Regions from separate parts of the Geobacillus sp. CCR genome, predicted to be linked through region 2. Evidence: riboswitches for the same ligand, from Rfam matches in the RefSeq annotation. Region 2 holds a riboswitch; each other region holds the start of a gene.

Region 1 (5,118 bases), on a different contig from region 2:
CTCATACAATGCGACCAACTCCGTGACACAATCTTGCGGACCAAGGAGCGCCGCGGCGGCCGCTTCTTGGATGGCGCCGAACAAGCTGACATACAAATGATCCTGCAAAAGCTCAAGCGCCCGAATGATCCGCTCGTTGCCGACGGCAAACGCCACACGCCAGCCGGCCATATTGTATGTTTTCGAAAACGTATAAATTTCGACGCCGACGTCTTTCGCCCCATCGGCTTCCAGGAAGCTGACCGGTTTCCGGCCGTCAAAGCCGATCGCCCCATAAGCGAAATCGTGCACGACGGCAATGCCGTGCTTGGCGGCAAACGCCACCGTCTCCGCGAAAAATTCCTTTGTCGCCGTCGCACCGGTCGGATTGTTCGGATAGTTTAAAAACATGAGCTTCGCTCGGTCGGCGACCGACTCCGGAATGGCTTCGTAATCCGGTAAGAATCCGTTTTCCGAAGAAAGCGGCATCATCTCCATCCGCGCGCGGGCAAGCGCGATCCCCGACCAATAGTCCGGATAGCCCGGGTCCGGGACAAGCACCACATCGCCCGGGTTGACGAGGCAAAGCGGCAGCTCGACAAGCCCGGCTTTGCCGCCGAACAAGATGGCGACCTCGCGGGCCGGGTCGATCGTCACCCCGTACTCGCGCGCGTAAAACGCCGCTACGGCTTCTTTCAAAAACGAGTAGCCTTGAAACGGCGAATATTTATGGTATTTTGGGTTCGCGGCTGCCTTCTGCATCGCTTCGACAATGTGCGCCGGCGTCGGCTGATCCGGATTGCCCTGCCCTAAGTTGATCACATCATAACCCGCCTTGATCTTCGCACCGACTTTCGCCACGAGCGAGGCGAAAAACTGCTTCGGCAGCTGTTCAAGCAGTTCGGAAAAGGGAAATTCGATCGTCATCGTCCACACCTTCTCAAAAATTCTTGAAATTCTAGTGCAACATCATATATCGTTAAAAGCAAAATGTAAAGAAAAATTTTTTTCCGAGGTGAACGCTCATGACGATCCGCATCGCCTGCCTGCAGCTTGACATTGCATTTGGCGATCCAGCAAAAAACGAACAGCAAGCCGAACAGGCCGTGGAATCCGCTGCCAAAGACGGCGCTGACATCATCGTGCTGCCAGAGTTATGGACGACCGGCTACGATTTGACGCGCCTGGATGAAATTGCCGACGAAGGCGCCGAACGGGCGAAGGCGCTCGCTTCCCGATTGGCGCAAACGTACGGCGTCCATTTCGTCGCTGGTTCGGTCGCCAAAAAAACAGCCGCCGGCGTGACAAACACGATGATCGTGGCCGACCGCCATGGCCAAATCGTCGGCGAATACAGCAAACTCCATCTGTTCCAATTAATGGATGAACATTTGTATTTGCAGCCGGGAAGCAGCTTAGGCTTGTTTTCGCTCGACGGGCTTGCATGCGCCGGGGTCATTTGCTATGACATCCGCTTTCCGGAGTGGATTCGCGCCCATGCTTTGGCTGGGGCGGAAGTGCTGTTTGTCGTCGCCGAATGGCCGCTTCCCCGCCTGCACCATTGGCGGACGCTCTTGATGGCGCGGGCGATTGAAAACCAATGCTACGTCGTCGCCTGCAACCGGGCTGGCCGCGACCCGAACAACGTCTTTGCCGGCCATTCGCTCGTCATCGACCCATGGGGCGAAGTGATCGCCGAGGCGGACGAGAAGCCGGGCATTCTCTCGGCCGACATCGATCCCGCACTCGTTGCGGACGTCCGCGCGCGCATCCCGGTGTTTGCCGACCGCCGGCCGCACGACTACGAAGCGGCAAAAAATTTTTTCAAAACGTATTGACAATCGATTGATCGACCATGTATCATTCGAATCAAACAACCAAACGATTGACAACATCGTGAAAATTGCAAAAACTGAATACGAGAAATCGGTACTCTTATCAAGAGTTGGCTGAGGGAATTGGCCCAATGAAGCCCAGCAACCGACCGTAATACTATCGTGAGATAGGGCGCACGCCAAGGGCGGCGCCGGAAGCGTCATGCTTCCGCAGGGCACGGTGCTAAGTCCAACAGAAAGACCGATGTCTTTCTGAAAGATAAGAGGCGCGAAGAACGAATGAATCTTCAAGCCTCTTTCCGTATGCGAAAGAGGCTTTTTCATTTGCCGGAAACGCCGAGATTTCAGCGCCGCGTCAGAACCGGCATTTGAAAACGAGCGAAATGAAAAAAGGGGGAACAAGGAAATGACCACTGTTCAAACATCGGTTTACGAACCGCTGACCGAACCGAAGGCGGTATCTCTCGCTGTCCGCCTCGGCCTATTCCGCGACGGAGCGCCGCTTGCCTGCCGCGAGATCGGCGACGGGAACTTGAACCTTGTTTTTCATATCGTCGATCAAGAAACGAAACAAGGCGTCATCATCAAACAAGCGTTGCCGTACGCCAAAGTGGTCGGCGAAAGCTGGCCGCTCACGTTAAAGCGCGCTGTCATTGAAAGCAACGCGCTGCGCACGTTTGCGAGCTACGTGCCGCAATACGTGCCGAAAGTCTACTATTCTGACGAATCGCTCGCCATTACGGTGATGGAAGACTTATCCCGTTTGCAAATCGCCCGCAAAGGGCTGATCGAAGGGAAAACGTATCCGCTTTTGTCCCAGCATATCGGCGAGTTTGTTGCCAAAACGGCGTTTTATACGTCTGACTTCGGCATGAACCAGCAAGAGAAAAAGAAATTGGCGCAAAGCTTCGTCAATCCGGAACTGTGCAAAATTACCGAAGACCTCGTCTTCACCGACCCGTTTTTTGACCATGAAACGAACAACTTTGAAGACGAATTGCGCCCAGACGTTGAAGCTCTTTGGCGCGATGACCGCCTCCACCTGGAAGCAGCAAAGCTGAAGCGCAAGTTTTTAACCGAAGCCGATGTGCTCTTGCATGGCGATTTGCATACCGGCAGCATTTTCGTAAGCGCCGACGAAACGAAAGTGATCGACCCAGAATTCGCCTTTTACGGTCCGATCGGGTTTGACCTTGGCCAATTTTTCGCCAATTTGCTGTTAAATGCGTTGTCCCGCTCTGAATTAGAGCGCCAACCGCTCTTTGACCACATCGACCGGACATGGGACGTCTTTGCGTCCGTGTTCTCAAACCTTTGGCGCACCGAGAGCGTGGAAACGTACGCCGCGACGCCGGGCTTGCTCGAGGACGTGCTCCGGCACGCGTTCATCGACGCCGTCGGCTTTGCCGGCTGCGAAGTCATCCGCCGGACGATCGGCCTCGCCCATGTGGCGGACCTTGACGGCATCGAGCACAAAGATGAACGGCTTGTTGCCAAACGGCATGCCCTCCGTCTCGGCCGCCGCTTGATCATTGAGCGCCGCGTGTTCACCGGAACGGAAGACTTCCGCCGCCTGTTTGCCGAAACGGAACAATAATGCCATACAATCGTCCGGGTCTCGACGCAAGCTGCGCGGCGCTGACCCGGACAAACCAAAAAAAAAGAGAAAGGAAGATGGCGATGAGCACCTTTGCCATCCCACGCTCCGTTGAATGGCGCGAGACGCATGTGACGATTTTAAACCAGCAAAAGCTTCCATCCATCATCGAATATATCGACTTGCACACTCTGGAAGACGTCTATGAGGCGATTGCCACGCTGAAAGTGCGCGGCGCGCCGGCGATCGGCATCACCGCCGCCTATGGCCTGGCGCTTGCCGCTTTACGCTACGACACCGAATCGCTCGATGAATTCCGCCGTCGCTTGAAACGAGATCGTGACTACCTAGCCAGTGCCCGGCCGACTGCCGTCAACTTGTTTTGGGCGCTCGATCGGCTCGTCACCGCTGCGGCCGACGCCCTTTCCGTCAACGAGGCCAAAACGACGCTCGTCCACGAAGCGATTCGCATTCAAGTAGAAGACGAGGATGTGTGCCGCCGCATTGGCGAGCATGCCTTGTCGCTCTTCAGGCCCGGCGAGCGGGTGATGACGATTTGCAACGCCGGCTCGATCGCCACCGCCCGCTACGGAACGGCGCTCGCCCCGTTTTATTTGGCGAAAGAAAAAGGAATTGAACTATCCGTTTACGCTCTCGAGACGCGGCCGGTGTTGCAAGGGGCGCGCCTGACCGCTTGGGAACTGATGCAAGCGGGCGTTGATGTGACGCTCATCACCGACAACATGGCAGCGCAAGCGATCAAGGCGAAAGGCATTGGCGCCATCATCGTCGGCGCCGACCGGATCGCGCAAAACGGCGATACGGCGAACAAAATCGGCACGTTCGGCCTGGCCTTGCTCGCGAAGTCGTTTGACATTCCGTTTTACGTCGCTGCGCCGTTGTCCACGATCGATTTGACGACGAAAACAGGTGCGGACATCCCGATCGAAGAGCGCCATCCGGATGAAGTGACCCACATCGCCGGCGTGCGCATCGCCCCGGAAGGCGTCAACGTATACAATCCGGCGTTTGACGTAACGCCAAACGAACTCATTACCGCGATCATTACCGAAAAAGGCATCATTCGCGGCAATTACAACGCAACGCTGCCATCATTATTCACAAAGGAGGAGCAGCATGAAACGATTTAAGGCCTTATCGTTCCTTTCTCTTCTTTTCTTTGCCGTGTTCTCCGTCTTGGCCGGCTGCACGAACGAGCAAGACGCCGTGAGCTCTAAGCCGGCCAACGAAACGAAGCAAACGGCCATCCAAGGCGACACCGTCTCATCCAACAGCCAAACCGCATCGAGCAGCGAACAGGCGGCCATCCCGGAGAAGCTGAAAAAACCGGTGAAGATCGCCGCCATTATGCAACTGTCCATCGGCACGTTCTCATCGCAATACATCGCCGGCGTCAAAGAACAAGTGCAAAAATTCGGCGGCGAGGTGCAAATTTACAACGCCGACAACGATTTAACCAAAATGGCATCGTACGTTGAGACGGCCATTACACAAAATGTGGACGCCATTTTGCTTGACCACGGCCGCGCCGATGCGCTCGAAGGCCCGGTGAAAAAAGCCGTCGCCAAAGGCATTCCAGTTGTGGCGTTTGACAACGATTTGAACATTCCCGGCGTCACCGTCATCGACCAAGACGACTACAGCCTCGCCTGGAAAACATTAAAAACGCTCGCAGAAGACTTAAAC
Region 2 (5,118 bases):
ACGGCCGATGAAGAGCGGAGAAACAGGTCGGCCGCGGCGCCCTCGGATTCAGAATCGTTTTAACCTTTGCTGCTTTCTTTTCGTTTAAGGGGAGCGGCTTTTTGGGGACAAAAAAGAAACGGAAGCGAAACGCTCCCGTTATTGATTGTTTTCCGCCGCTGGAATGACGGCGCCGTGGTATTTTTCTTTAATGAAATCTTGGATTTCTTTCGATTGCAGCACTTCGACAAGCGTTTTGATTTCTTTCCGGTTTTCATCGCCTTTGCGCACCGCAATAATGTTCACATACGGATTGTTTTTCGGCGACTCAACGGCGATCGGGTCTTTCGCCGGGTCCAAACCGGCGTCAAGCGCATAGTTGGCGTTGATCAGCACCGCATCGCCTTCGCCGTTTTTGTAAATTTGCGGCAGAAGCCCGGCGTCGACATCGGCCTTAAATTTTAAATGCTTTGGATTTTCGATGATGTCATTGACTGTCGCTTTCGTTTTATCGACGCCCGGTTTCAATTTAATGAGCCCTTTTTCTTGCAGCATCGATAAAATGCGGCCATGGTCGGCGACCGAGTTGCTCATGATGATCGTCGCGCCGTCCGGCAGTTCTTCAATGCTTTTGTATTTTTTCGAGTATAAGCCGATCGGCTCGATATGAATGCCGCCGGCGTTGACGAAATCATAGCCGTACTCTTTCTTTTGCGATTCCAAATACGGAATGTGTTGGAAATAGTTTGCGTCGATTTGCTTCTCAGCCAGCGCTTTGTTCGGCAAGATGTAATCTTGGAACGTAATGATCTCCAAGTCGATGCCTTTTTTCTTCAAAATCGGTTTCGCTTTTTCCAAAATTTCCGCATGCGGCACGTTCGACGCACCGACTTTCAACTTCACCAATTTGCCGTCTTTGCCGCCTTCCGCGCTGTCGTTATTGTTGCCGCCGCATGCCGCCAAAGCGAGCACGAGAATGGCGGCGAGCAACACACCCAACCATTTCTTCATCAGTTGTTTCCCCCTTTATCGTTTATCGATTTTCGAAGTGACAAAGTCACCGATCAGCTGAATGATAAATACAATGACCAACACCAATACGGTTGCGACAAATGTCACATCGTTATGGTTGCGCTGGAACCCTTCCAAATACGCCAAGTTCCCAAGCCCGCCGGCGCCGATGGCTCCAGCCATCGCTGTATAGCTGACGAGCGACACCGCCGTCACCGTAATGCCGGAGACAAGCGCCGGCAATGACTCCGGCAGCAGCACTTTCCAAATGATCGTCCACGTTGAGGCGCCCATCGCTTGGGCTGCTTCGATGACGCCTTTATCAATTTCGCGAAGAGCGATTTCGACCATGCGGGCGTAAAACGGCGCGGCCCCAATGACCAAAGCCGGCAGCGCCGCATTGGCGCCAAGCATCGTCCCGACGAGCCATGTTGTAAACGGAATGAGCAAAATGATCAAAATAATAAACGGAATAGAGCGGAAAATGTTCACAAACGCCGCAACCACGGTATTGACAAACCGGTTTTCCCATAGGTTGCCCTTCGCTGTCAAAAATAGAAGCAAGCCAAGAACGATTCCGAGGACGAAAGTGGCCGCCACCGCCACTCCCGTCATATACAGCGTCTCGACCGTCGCCGCCCACACCGTCTCCCATTGCACGTTCGGCAGGAGGTTAGCGAGCATCGTGAATCACCTCCACCGCCACCTGCTGGCGTTGAATATAGTCAAGCGCCCGGTCGATTTCATCCCTCGCCCCGTCGAGGTGCACAAACAGCACCCCATAGGCGCCTTGATGGGTTTGCGAAATTTTCCCTTGCAAAATGTTGACATCGACGGCAAATTGCCGCACGACCTGGCTGATGAGCGGCTTTCCGGCTGCCGCGCCGACGAACGTCAGCTGCGCGATCAGCCCGCTCGGGTATTGGCCAAACAAATGGGAAATCGCCTCTTCCGTCTCCTCGGGCTCGATCAGCTGCTTGACGAACCGTTTCGTAATCGGCTGCTGCGGGTTGCGGAACACATGCAACACTTCGCCTTGCTCGACGATTCGGCCGCTTTCCATCACCGCAACGCGGTCGCAAATTTTGCGGATGACGTGCATTTCATGGGTGATCAGCACAATCGTCAGCCCGAGACGCTTGTTGATGTCAACGAGCAAGTCCAAAATCGCATCGGTCGTCTGCGGGTCCAACGCCGATGTCGCCTCGTCGCACAGCAAGACTTTCGGGTTGTTGGCGAGCGCCCGGGCGATGCCGACCCGCTGCTTTTGCCCGCCGCTCAGCTGCGACGGGTAGGCATCCTCGCGCCCGGAAAGGCCGACAAGCTCGATCAATTCATCCACCCGCTTGTTCCGCTCCTCTTTCGGGACGCCGGCAATTTCAAGCGGAAAGGCAATGTTTTCCCTGACTGTGCGAGACCAAAGCAAGTTGAAATGCTGGAAAATCATCCCGATTTCTTGGCGCGCCTTGCGCAGCTCCCGCCCTTTCACGCGCGTCATATCGCGCCCGGCGACGACCACCCGGCCGCTCGTCGGCTTCTCGAGCCCATTGAGCAAGCGGATGAGCGTGCTTTTCCCAGCGCCGCTGTAGCCGATAATGCCGAAAATTTCCCCTTCGCGAATCTCAAGCGACACATTGTCGACTGCCGTGACCGAACCGTTGGCCGCTTGATAGATTTTCGTCACTTGTTCGAGTGTAATCATCGTTTCACCTTCCTCCCCAAGCGGCAGAGCGCAAAAAGAAAACCTTTCTGCCCGCAGAGAACAGAAAGGTATTGTGCACCATTCCGTCTCTTATCTCTCAAAGCAGGCCGCTTTGTGTGAATTGGCACCATTTCAGCACATGCGCTGACGGTTGCCGGGCTTCATTGGGCACATCCCTCCACCTCTCTTGATAAGAGCGCAACAATCGCCTATTCAATTGACTACGAATGTGATTGTATCATTGTCTGTCGAAGCGTGTCAACATCTTTTTTATCCGACGTCCCGATAAGGCTTGGCCAAATGGAGGAGCGATTCAAGAAGCAAAAGCTGGCGGAAGCTTCCTGACACGTGCACTTCACGCAACCGGACGAGCTGCTGCAGCTTCAGTTCGCCGTTCAGCAGGGACGCGAGCGCCTCTTTGGAACCGCGCACCGTCAATGTTTTCCGTTCATCGTTTTCCATCCCTCTAGCGGCTGATTCCTTGCCGATCAACAGCAAGGCGGTTTCGTCATCGCTTTCAAACCGAACATACAGCTGCTCATCCGGCAAAATCGGCACCAAATGGCGCAACACTTGCATCCGTTCCACGAACTGCCCAACTAATTCACGCATTTCCATGGATATCCCCTCCCCCATTTTTATTTTTTTCACTTCCACCTGAAGAGGAGAAATCCTTTACAAAAATCTCGACAACCCGTTGACGAACGAGCGCCGTTTTTGTCATTTCCCAAGAAATGTGTCAAACAGCGTCAAAAAAAGGCGAATCATCGGGACGGCAAGCAGGCTTGAATCACTTCGTACAAATACGGAACGGAATGAAAGGCATACCACTTGCCTGCGACCGTTCCGTCCCTAAAAAGAAGCAGGCAAGGAACGCTTTCAATTTTCCACGCAACGGCCTGCTCAGGGATATAGTTGATGTCCGTTTCGTAAAACGGCAGCGCCGGAAACAACTGCTCCACCACCGTGAGCATCCGCCGCGCCAGCTGGCACGTGCCGCACAGCGGGGTATACAAGTAAAGGGCCAGAAGCGGCTCGACTTCCACCACTCGCATGACATCGTTTCGGTCGATCGCTTTCACTCGCCTCTTCCCCTCATGAGCGATTCGATGCGGACGTCGAAACGAGCGCGCAACAGCACTTGCGCCAAGTGCCAAGGCGGAGCGGCCGCCACTTCGCGATACGCCCGGTCAATGTAAAGATGCTCCGCCTCTGGAAACATGCGGCGAAACTGCCGGCGCAATTTTTCTCCCGCCTCATCGGCATCGGCCAAGACGTATACATCGCATCCTTCCAGCTCATCGGCCAGCTCCTCAAGGCGCGCATCACTGATCGTGCCGTTTGTGCAGACGATGACGACTGGTTCGTTCAGCACCGCCGCCACTTTTTGCTTGTCTGATCGCCCTTCGACGATGATCACTTTTTCCACGCGTCGCATGTCCGACCCACCTAACTTCAAATGAGGATACTATTATTGTATGTCTTGCGCCGGCCAAATGTTGAAAATGAAAAGCAACGGCCATCCACCGTTGCCTTTCAACACCAGCCCGCTTCCCCGTCGCAATCGACATATTTTTGGTCCGGCTCAACGGTAGCGGTCACCTGTTTGTAAATTCTTCCGTTTTGTTCGGTATACCCCTTTTTCAACGGGACGGCCGCCGGAAGCGGAAGGCGCCCGATGAGCTCTCCTTCCTCGTACAACTCCAGCGAGCGGCCGTTCAGTTTGCCGATGATCCGGTCCGTGACATCTATGCGCGTCGTTTGCAGCGCCATCGCGAGCACCCCTTTTTTCAATCAAATTCCGGTATGTATAGAGTGCCCGAATCGAAGCGAAGATTGCAGGAACGTTTATCCTTCGTTGATCATCGCCTCGTATTGTTCCGCCGTCAACAAATTGTCGATTTCGCTCAAATCATTCGGTTTGACGACGATCATCCACGCTTTGTCATACGGCGATTCGTTCACGTACTCCGGATGGTCATTTAACGCCTCATTCACTTCAACGACCGTGCCGCTGATCGGCGCATACAATTCCGAGACCGTTTTCACCGATTCAACGCTGCCGAACGGCTCGTTCGCCGTAACCTCTGCGCCGACTTCCGGCAGCTCGACAAAGACGATGTCGCCAAGCTCTGATTGGGCGTAATCCGTAATGCCGATGCGCACGTTCTCTCCTTCCACGCGCACCCACTCATGCTCCTTTGTATAGCGAAGTTCTTTCGGCGTGTTCATCGTATCCCTCCATTGCGACAAAATGTATATTCCTTTTCATCATAACCGATTTTCCGCAAAAACTCACTGAATTCACCCGATTTTGCAAAAAATTTTTTATGTCCCCGCCGCGAAAAACGCCTCGTATTCTTGTTCGCGAAAGCCCACGACGACCCGCTCGCCGTCCGTCAAAATCGGCCGTTTGACCAACATCC
Region 3 (5,118 bases), on a different contig from region 2:
CAATGACGAGAATTTTTCGCTGCAGCTGCTGTTCTAAGGTGATGTTAGCCATGAACAACCTTCCTTTCTTTGGCGGCCGCTTCTTTTTCATGGATGTAGCGGACGAGCTCGACCGTCATGTCATAGCGCAAAAACGGCGTGATCAAATAAATGCCGTTAAACAAATCAAACGCCGCGTCAATGAGCGATTTGGCGATGGCAATTCCTTCGCGCGCCGCTTCTACTGGGTCGCTGCCGCAGGCGGCCATGCGGGCGCGAATCTCGTCCGACAGGGTGATCCCCGGCACTTCATGGTGCAAAAACTCGGCGTTGCGCACGCTTACCAGCGGCATAATGCCGATGTAGATCGGCGTGGCGAGATGTTTCGTTGTTTCGTATATTTGCACGATTTTTTCTTCCGAGTAAACCGGCTGGGTCAAGAAATAGTGGGCGCCGCATTGAATTTTTTTCTCCATTCGCTCGACCGCTTTATCCAAATGGCGGACGTTCGGATTGAAGGCCGCACCGATCGAGAAGTTCGTTTTTTGCCCGAGCGGTTTGCCCGAGTACGATAATCCCTCGTTGAATTGGCTGATTAGGCGGATGAGATCGAATGACGACACATCATACACGGACGTCGCTCCCGGGAAATCGCCGATTTTCGACGGGTCGCCGGTAATAGCGAGCACGTCGGTGATGCCGAGCGTATGCAACCCCATCAAATGCGACTGCAGGCCGATCAAGTTGCGGTCGCGGCACGTAATATGCACGAGCGGGCGGACGCCGAGCCGCTCTTTCACGATCGTGGCGACGGCGGCGTTGCTGATGCGCGGCGTAGCAAGCGAGTTGTCGGCCAACGTCAGCGCGTCGATGCCAGCGTCATGGAGCGCTTTCGCCCCAGCAAGAAACTTGTCAATCCCCAATTTTTTCGGCGGATCCAGCTCCACAATGACCGAGCGGCGCGTGCGGGCGAGCTCGGGAAGGGGAGATGGGGCGGGCCGATCCGCTTGCACTGATACAGATGCCGCGCGCCGTTTCACCGTTTTTTCCGTCACCGGCGTCCGGTCGGCGAGCGCCTTTGCCATTGCCTCAATATGTTTCGGCGTCGTGCCGCAGCACCCGCCGATCAAGCGCACCCCTTGATCGCGGAACGCTTTGGCTGTTTCCTCGAAATATTCAGCGTTCGTCTCATAGACAAGCCGGCCATCGCGGTAATCCGGGAGGCTGGCGTTCGGATACGCCGACAAAAACGCCTGCTTCGGCAGCGGCACTTCCTCGAGCGACCGAAGCATATGATATGGACCGAGACGACAGTTCAGTCCGACGACATCGGCCCCGAGCGCCTCTAGGCGAGCAAGGGCGTCCGCGAGCGGCGTGCCATCTTGCAAGACGCCGACTTCATGGAGCGACACATGGGCGATGATCGGCAAATCCGTTTCTTTGCGGGCGATGGCAAGCACCGTCTCCAACTCTTCCAAATCGTAATACGTCTCGAGCAGCACGCCATCAACCCCTTCAGCCAGCAGGACAAACAGCTGCTCGCGAAACGTCCGTTTCACTTCTTCGAGCGTGACGACGCTTTTGTTTAACGTGCGCAGCCCCCCGATCGTCCCGAGCACGTACGCCCGCCCGTTCGCCGCTTGCCTGGCGAGCCGCACCGCCGCGCGGTTGATGGCCGGCACCTCATCTTCAAGGCCGTAGCGGGCGAGTTTCACATAGTTGGCGCCGTATGTATTCGTCTGAATGACGTCGGCGCCCGCGGCGATATACGCTTCATGAATATGGACGATTTCATCTGGATTGGATAGATTCAATTCTTCAAAACAACGGTCAATGCCGTGCGAATATAAAAGCGTTCCCATCGCCCCGTCGGCGATGAGAATGCGCTCTTTCAACTCATCCAGCAATCCCACGTTCGATTCCCCCGTTTCTCCGTAGTAAAAGAAAAAAGCCTTCTATAAGAAGAAGACTTTTCATTCGCTTCTTCTTATCTTCCAGGCTTCCGCCTGTCTGGATTTAGCACCTTGGCCGCGGGCCAGGTTGCTGAGGGTTCACCGGGCCAGTCCCTCCCCCTCTCTTGATAAGAATGCCGGTATGCAATTGTGCGGTGACGTTTTGATGATTACTATATAATTTAATGTATTTTTCGAAATTATTCAATACGGTGAAGCGAGGAAATTTCAAAAAGAATTTCTTGGATCAACGCTTACCTTGTACCAAGCTCTTAAAAGCATCTCTGTTTCATTTCAATAGCATGAAATATGTCGAAATATGTAAAAAAAAGACAAAATTGTCGAACGATTTCTCTTTTTTTTTTTTAGAGTCAAGGTGTATGATTAAAATGGATGATATTAACAAGGAATTTACTAGAAACCGCATCGCAGACAGGAGTGAAGTGGGTGAAACAATGGTCGTGGCCGTATTTTATTCTGATTAGCCTGCCGCTTGTTGTGTTGATTGGAGTTGCTTTTCGCCTAAAAGCGGCCAGCATGCCCATCAAAATAGGATTTATTGTATTGGTGCTGCTTTACGGCGGGGTTTATTCTCGTTTAGTGCGAAGGATGAGATAGACACAGAATGTTTTTGAAAAAAGTTTTGATCGATTATCATTTACTGGAAGGAGGTGATAGGTTATGAGTTTGCTGGCGCTTGTTGCCGGGACGCTCGGCGTGTCACAGTCAATCGCGACGACGGTTGTTTCGATTGTGTTGACCGGCTCCACTCTCATTTCTATTATTCTTGGGATCACCGCTATTTTGTCAGGTGGAGTCGACGCCATTTTGGAAATTGGGTGGTCAGCTTTTGTCGCGACGGTGAAAAAAATAGTGGCGGAACGAGGAAAAGCGGCAGCGATTGCATGGTAAAAGGCAAAACGGCAGGGGAAAAACTCCCTGCCGTTCCTAATGAGTAAATCAATGTGGGGGAAGAGAAGTGAAACTCGTATGGCTGTTATATCAACAACGACAACGAAGTAGTTTGGCCCCATTGCAGAAAAAATCGCCTTTTTCTCCGAAGATGACCATGTTCTTGGTGGAAGCGGCGAAATGGCTTGTTTCGGGGATATTGGTTGTGATCATTTGCACTCGATCATTTATCATGTTTCGTCCTTCTGCGATTATGGCGTTTCTCTTTTTTATGTCTGTCAGTCCTTTAATAGGAGTTTTGCTTGAGTCCAAAGAGGCATTGCAACGTCAATACCATTATCATTATGTGCGTCTGTCTGGGGTGCGGGATGACGAGGTATGGCGGCGATTGCTCAAAATCCACTATGCTGTGTCGCTTTTGCGGCTATTGCCGATTTGGTTGCCTCCTTCAATTGGGTTGATGGTGATGTTCGGGATCACAGGCGCATCATTAGTATGGTTTGGACATACGATGTTGTTGCTTCTTTATGTGACATCGCATATAGTGCGTGGCTCAACTTTTAGAGCGATGGGCGCATTTTCTGCCTTTTTCTTTCGAATGGCATCATTCGCGATTGGTTATGTCGTGCTTGCGGCGATTGTGCCGTTGCTGCAATTGTCCCGCCAAGCGGTTCGAATGTATGGGTTGTCGCTCTCTTATCTTGTGTATATGGATGGTTATGTTGCTCATTGGCAACAGCTGTTTTATGAATGCATGACAAGTTGGGGGGAAGGGTGGTCATTTTCAAGTACAGCTTTATCATTCATCGGTGCTGGATTCGCTCTGTTGGCTTTGATTTGTTTTTCTTTCACTCGTGCGTCTCATTCTGACAAGGCAGCGTACATGCTATATTCATGGCATCAACGTGTCATAGAGTCGTTAAAAATTCGCAGCACGAATAATGCAATTTTATATAAAGATCTTTGTCTGTTAACACGCCAAGCCCGTGAGTTGACGAAACCGCCTTGGTCGCTATTTTTGCCGGGGGAATGGTTTCTGGTTGCGGGAGCGAATTTGGCGCTGTTGCCGATCGTTCATAATGGGTTGATCATTTTGTTTTTGTTTATGTTTGAAATGTATATGGTCATGACAGGCACGTTGCGAGCCATTACCGACGTCTTTCGCGACATTTTTCAGTTTGAAAGCGAGATGGAGCGTCTCACTGTGTTTCGTCTTCTTTCTCCACCTCCTCTTGTACCGTTAATCGAAGCGAAATGGACGCTGCTTGAGCGATTAGGCGTCTACCCATGCATGACGGCAGTAGGATTGCTGCTTCTCGAATACATAGGATTATTGGGGATGAGTGGAGGGCTTTGGGCAGCAATGGGAGCTGTGGTGATGATGCCCGCCTATTCGCTTGTTGTCAAACGGATTTTGCGCACCGATTATGAAGTGTTCTGTCTCGTTTTAGCTAGCGGCGAGCAGGCGGCATTGACATCTCCACGTGATTATGCGGGGTATATGGTGATTGCGGCTGGAAATCATTCGTTTCATCGCTTATTGATTTACATAACCGTTTTTTCATCGCTTCTTTCTGCCTTTTTTATGCTCTTGAAAGGTTGGAGTTGGGCATGTTACAGCGTTTTGTTTGTCTTGATGCTGTACCTTGTATTATGGAATAGTTCTCAATATGCTCGGCGCACGTGAGGAGGCATTTGCGGTGATCAGACGAGCGATTCACACTCATTTGCCGTATATGTTATTGTCGTTAGGTGTGTACATTGTATGTTTTGCTTTTGGAGCAGTGATTTTTTCACAAAAGCTTACGATTCATCCGACTTCCATGGCGTTTTGGACCACTTTAGGCCACAACTTGATGGTTGGAGCCATTTTGATGGTTGGCGGATGGCTGACGCTAGGAATGGCCAATACCCTTTATCTCGGTTACAACGCAGCAATGCTAGGCGTGATCGTGAGAGGAGTCGCCACAGGATATGGCATGCAGCCGTTGATGACCGGTGTCTTTCCTCACGCGATTCCTGAAATCATCGGCCATATCTTGTTTTGTACATTAGGGTACGAGACATGGCGGTTTCTTCAAATCGTCAAAAAAAGAGCAAGAGGAGAAGAAGAAACGCTCTATATACGGGATATCCTCTTTTTACTAGTGCTGGCGGTCGCGCTGCTCATCATCTCAGCATGGTTGGAATCAACGGTGTCTCATGTATAAAAATAGACGGTCTAAAAAGCAGGAGGCTCTTCACCACAACATGTACTTGACAAGCAATACAGCTT

What was found. A riboswitch is a leader RNA that binds a small molecule or an ion and turns the genes downstream of it on or off. The one in region 2 is predicted to bind S-adenosylmethionine.
Positions count from the first base shown of each region.
Region 1: linked by a shared signal. The riboswitch ahead of mtnK (S-methyl-5-thioribose kinase) and the one ahead of ACVBDQ_RS09280 (methionine ABC transporter ATP-binding protein) in region 2 are both predicted to bind S-adenosylmethionine.
Region 3: linked by a shared signal. The riboswitch ahead of ACVBDQ_RS09955 (bifunctional homocysteine S-methyltransferase/methylenetetrahydrofolate reductase) and the one ahead of ACVBDQ_RS09280 (methionine ABC transporter ATP-binding protein) in region 2 are both predicted to bind S-adenosylmethionine.

Region 1 covers NZ_JBREBQ010000052.1:6,885-12,002, forward strand. Annotated here, with positions in the region: gene ACVBDQ_RS16575 (pyridoxal phosphate-dependent aminotransferase) at 1-906, opposite strand, end outside; gene ACVBDQ_RS16580 (carbon-nitrogen family hydrolase) at 1,005-1,817, shown strand; SAM riboswitch class I at 1,912-2,080, shown strand; gene mtnK (S-methyl-5-thioribose kinase) at 2,221-3,411, shown strand; gene mtnA (S-methyl-5-thioribose-1-phosphate isomerase) at 3,495-4,562, shown strand; gene ACVBDQ_RS16595 (sugar ABC transporter substrate-binding protein) at 4,549-5,118, shown strand, end outside.
Region 2 covers NZ_JBREBQ010000014.1:70,365-75,482, forward strand. Annotated here, with positions in the region: gene ACVBDQ_RS09265 (hypothetical protein) at 1-11, shown strand, start outside; gene ACVBDQ_RS09270 (MetQ/NlpA family ABC transporter substrate-binding protein) at 139-990, opposite strand; gene ACVBDQ_RS09275 (methionine ABC transporter permease) at 1,006-1,674, opposite strand; gene ACVBDQ_RS09280 (methionine ABC transporter ATP-binding protein) at 1,664-2,692, opposite strand; SAM riboswitch class I at 2,780-2,889, opposite strand; gene ACVBDQ_RS09285 (hypothetical protein) at 2,963-3,310, opposite strand; gene ACVBDQ_RS09290 (thioredoxin family protein) at 3,457-3,774, opposite strand; gene ACVBDQ_RS09295 (toprim domain-containing protein) at 3,771-4,130, opposite strand; gene ACVBDQ_RS09300 (YusG family protein) at 4,229-4,465, opposite strand; gene gcvH (glycine cleavage system protein GcvH) at 4,541-4,924, opposite strand; gene ACVBDQ_RS09310 (arsenate reductase family protein) at 5,021-5,118, opposite strand, start outside.
Region 3 covers NZ_JBREBQ010000016.1:34,462-39,579, forward strand. Annotated here, with positions in the region: gene metH (methionine synthase) at 1-52, opposite strand, end outside; gene ACVBDQ_RS09955 (bifunctional homocysteine S-methyltransferase/methylenetetrahydrofolate reductase) at 45-1,892, opposite strand; SAM riboswitch class I at 1,964-2,066, opposite strand; gene ACVBDQ_RS09960 (hypothetical protein) at 2,379-2,549, shown strand; gene ACVBDQ_RS09965 (uberolysin/carnocyclin family circular bacteriocin) at 2,613-2,843, shown strand; gene ACVBDQ_RS09970 (hypothetical protein) at 3,142-4,530, shown strand; gene ACVBDQ_RS09975 (stage II sporulation protein M) at 4,544-5,053, shown strand.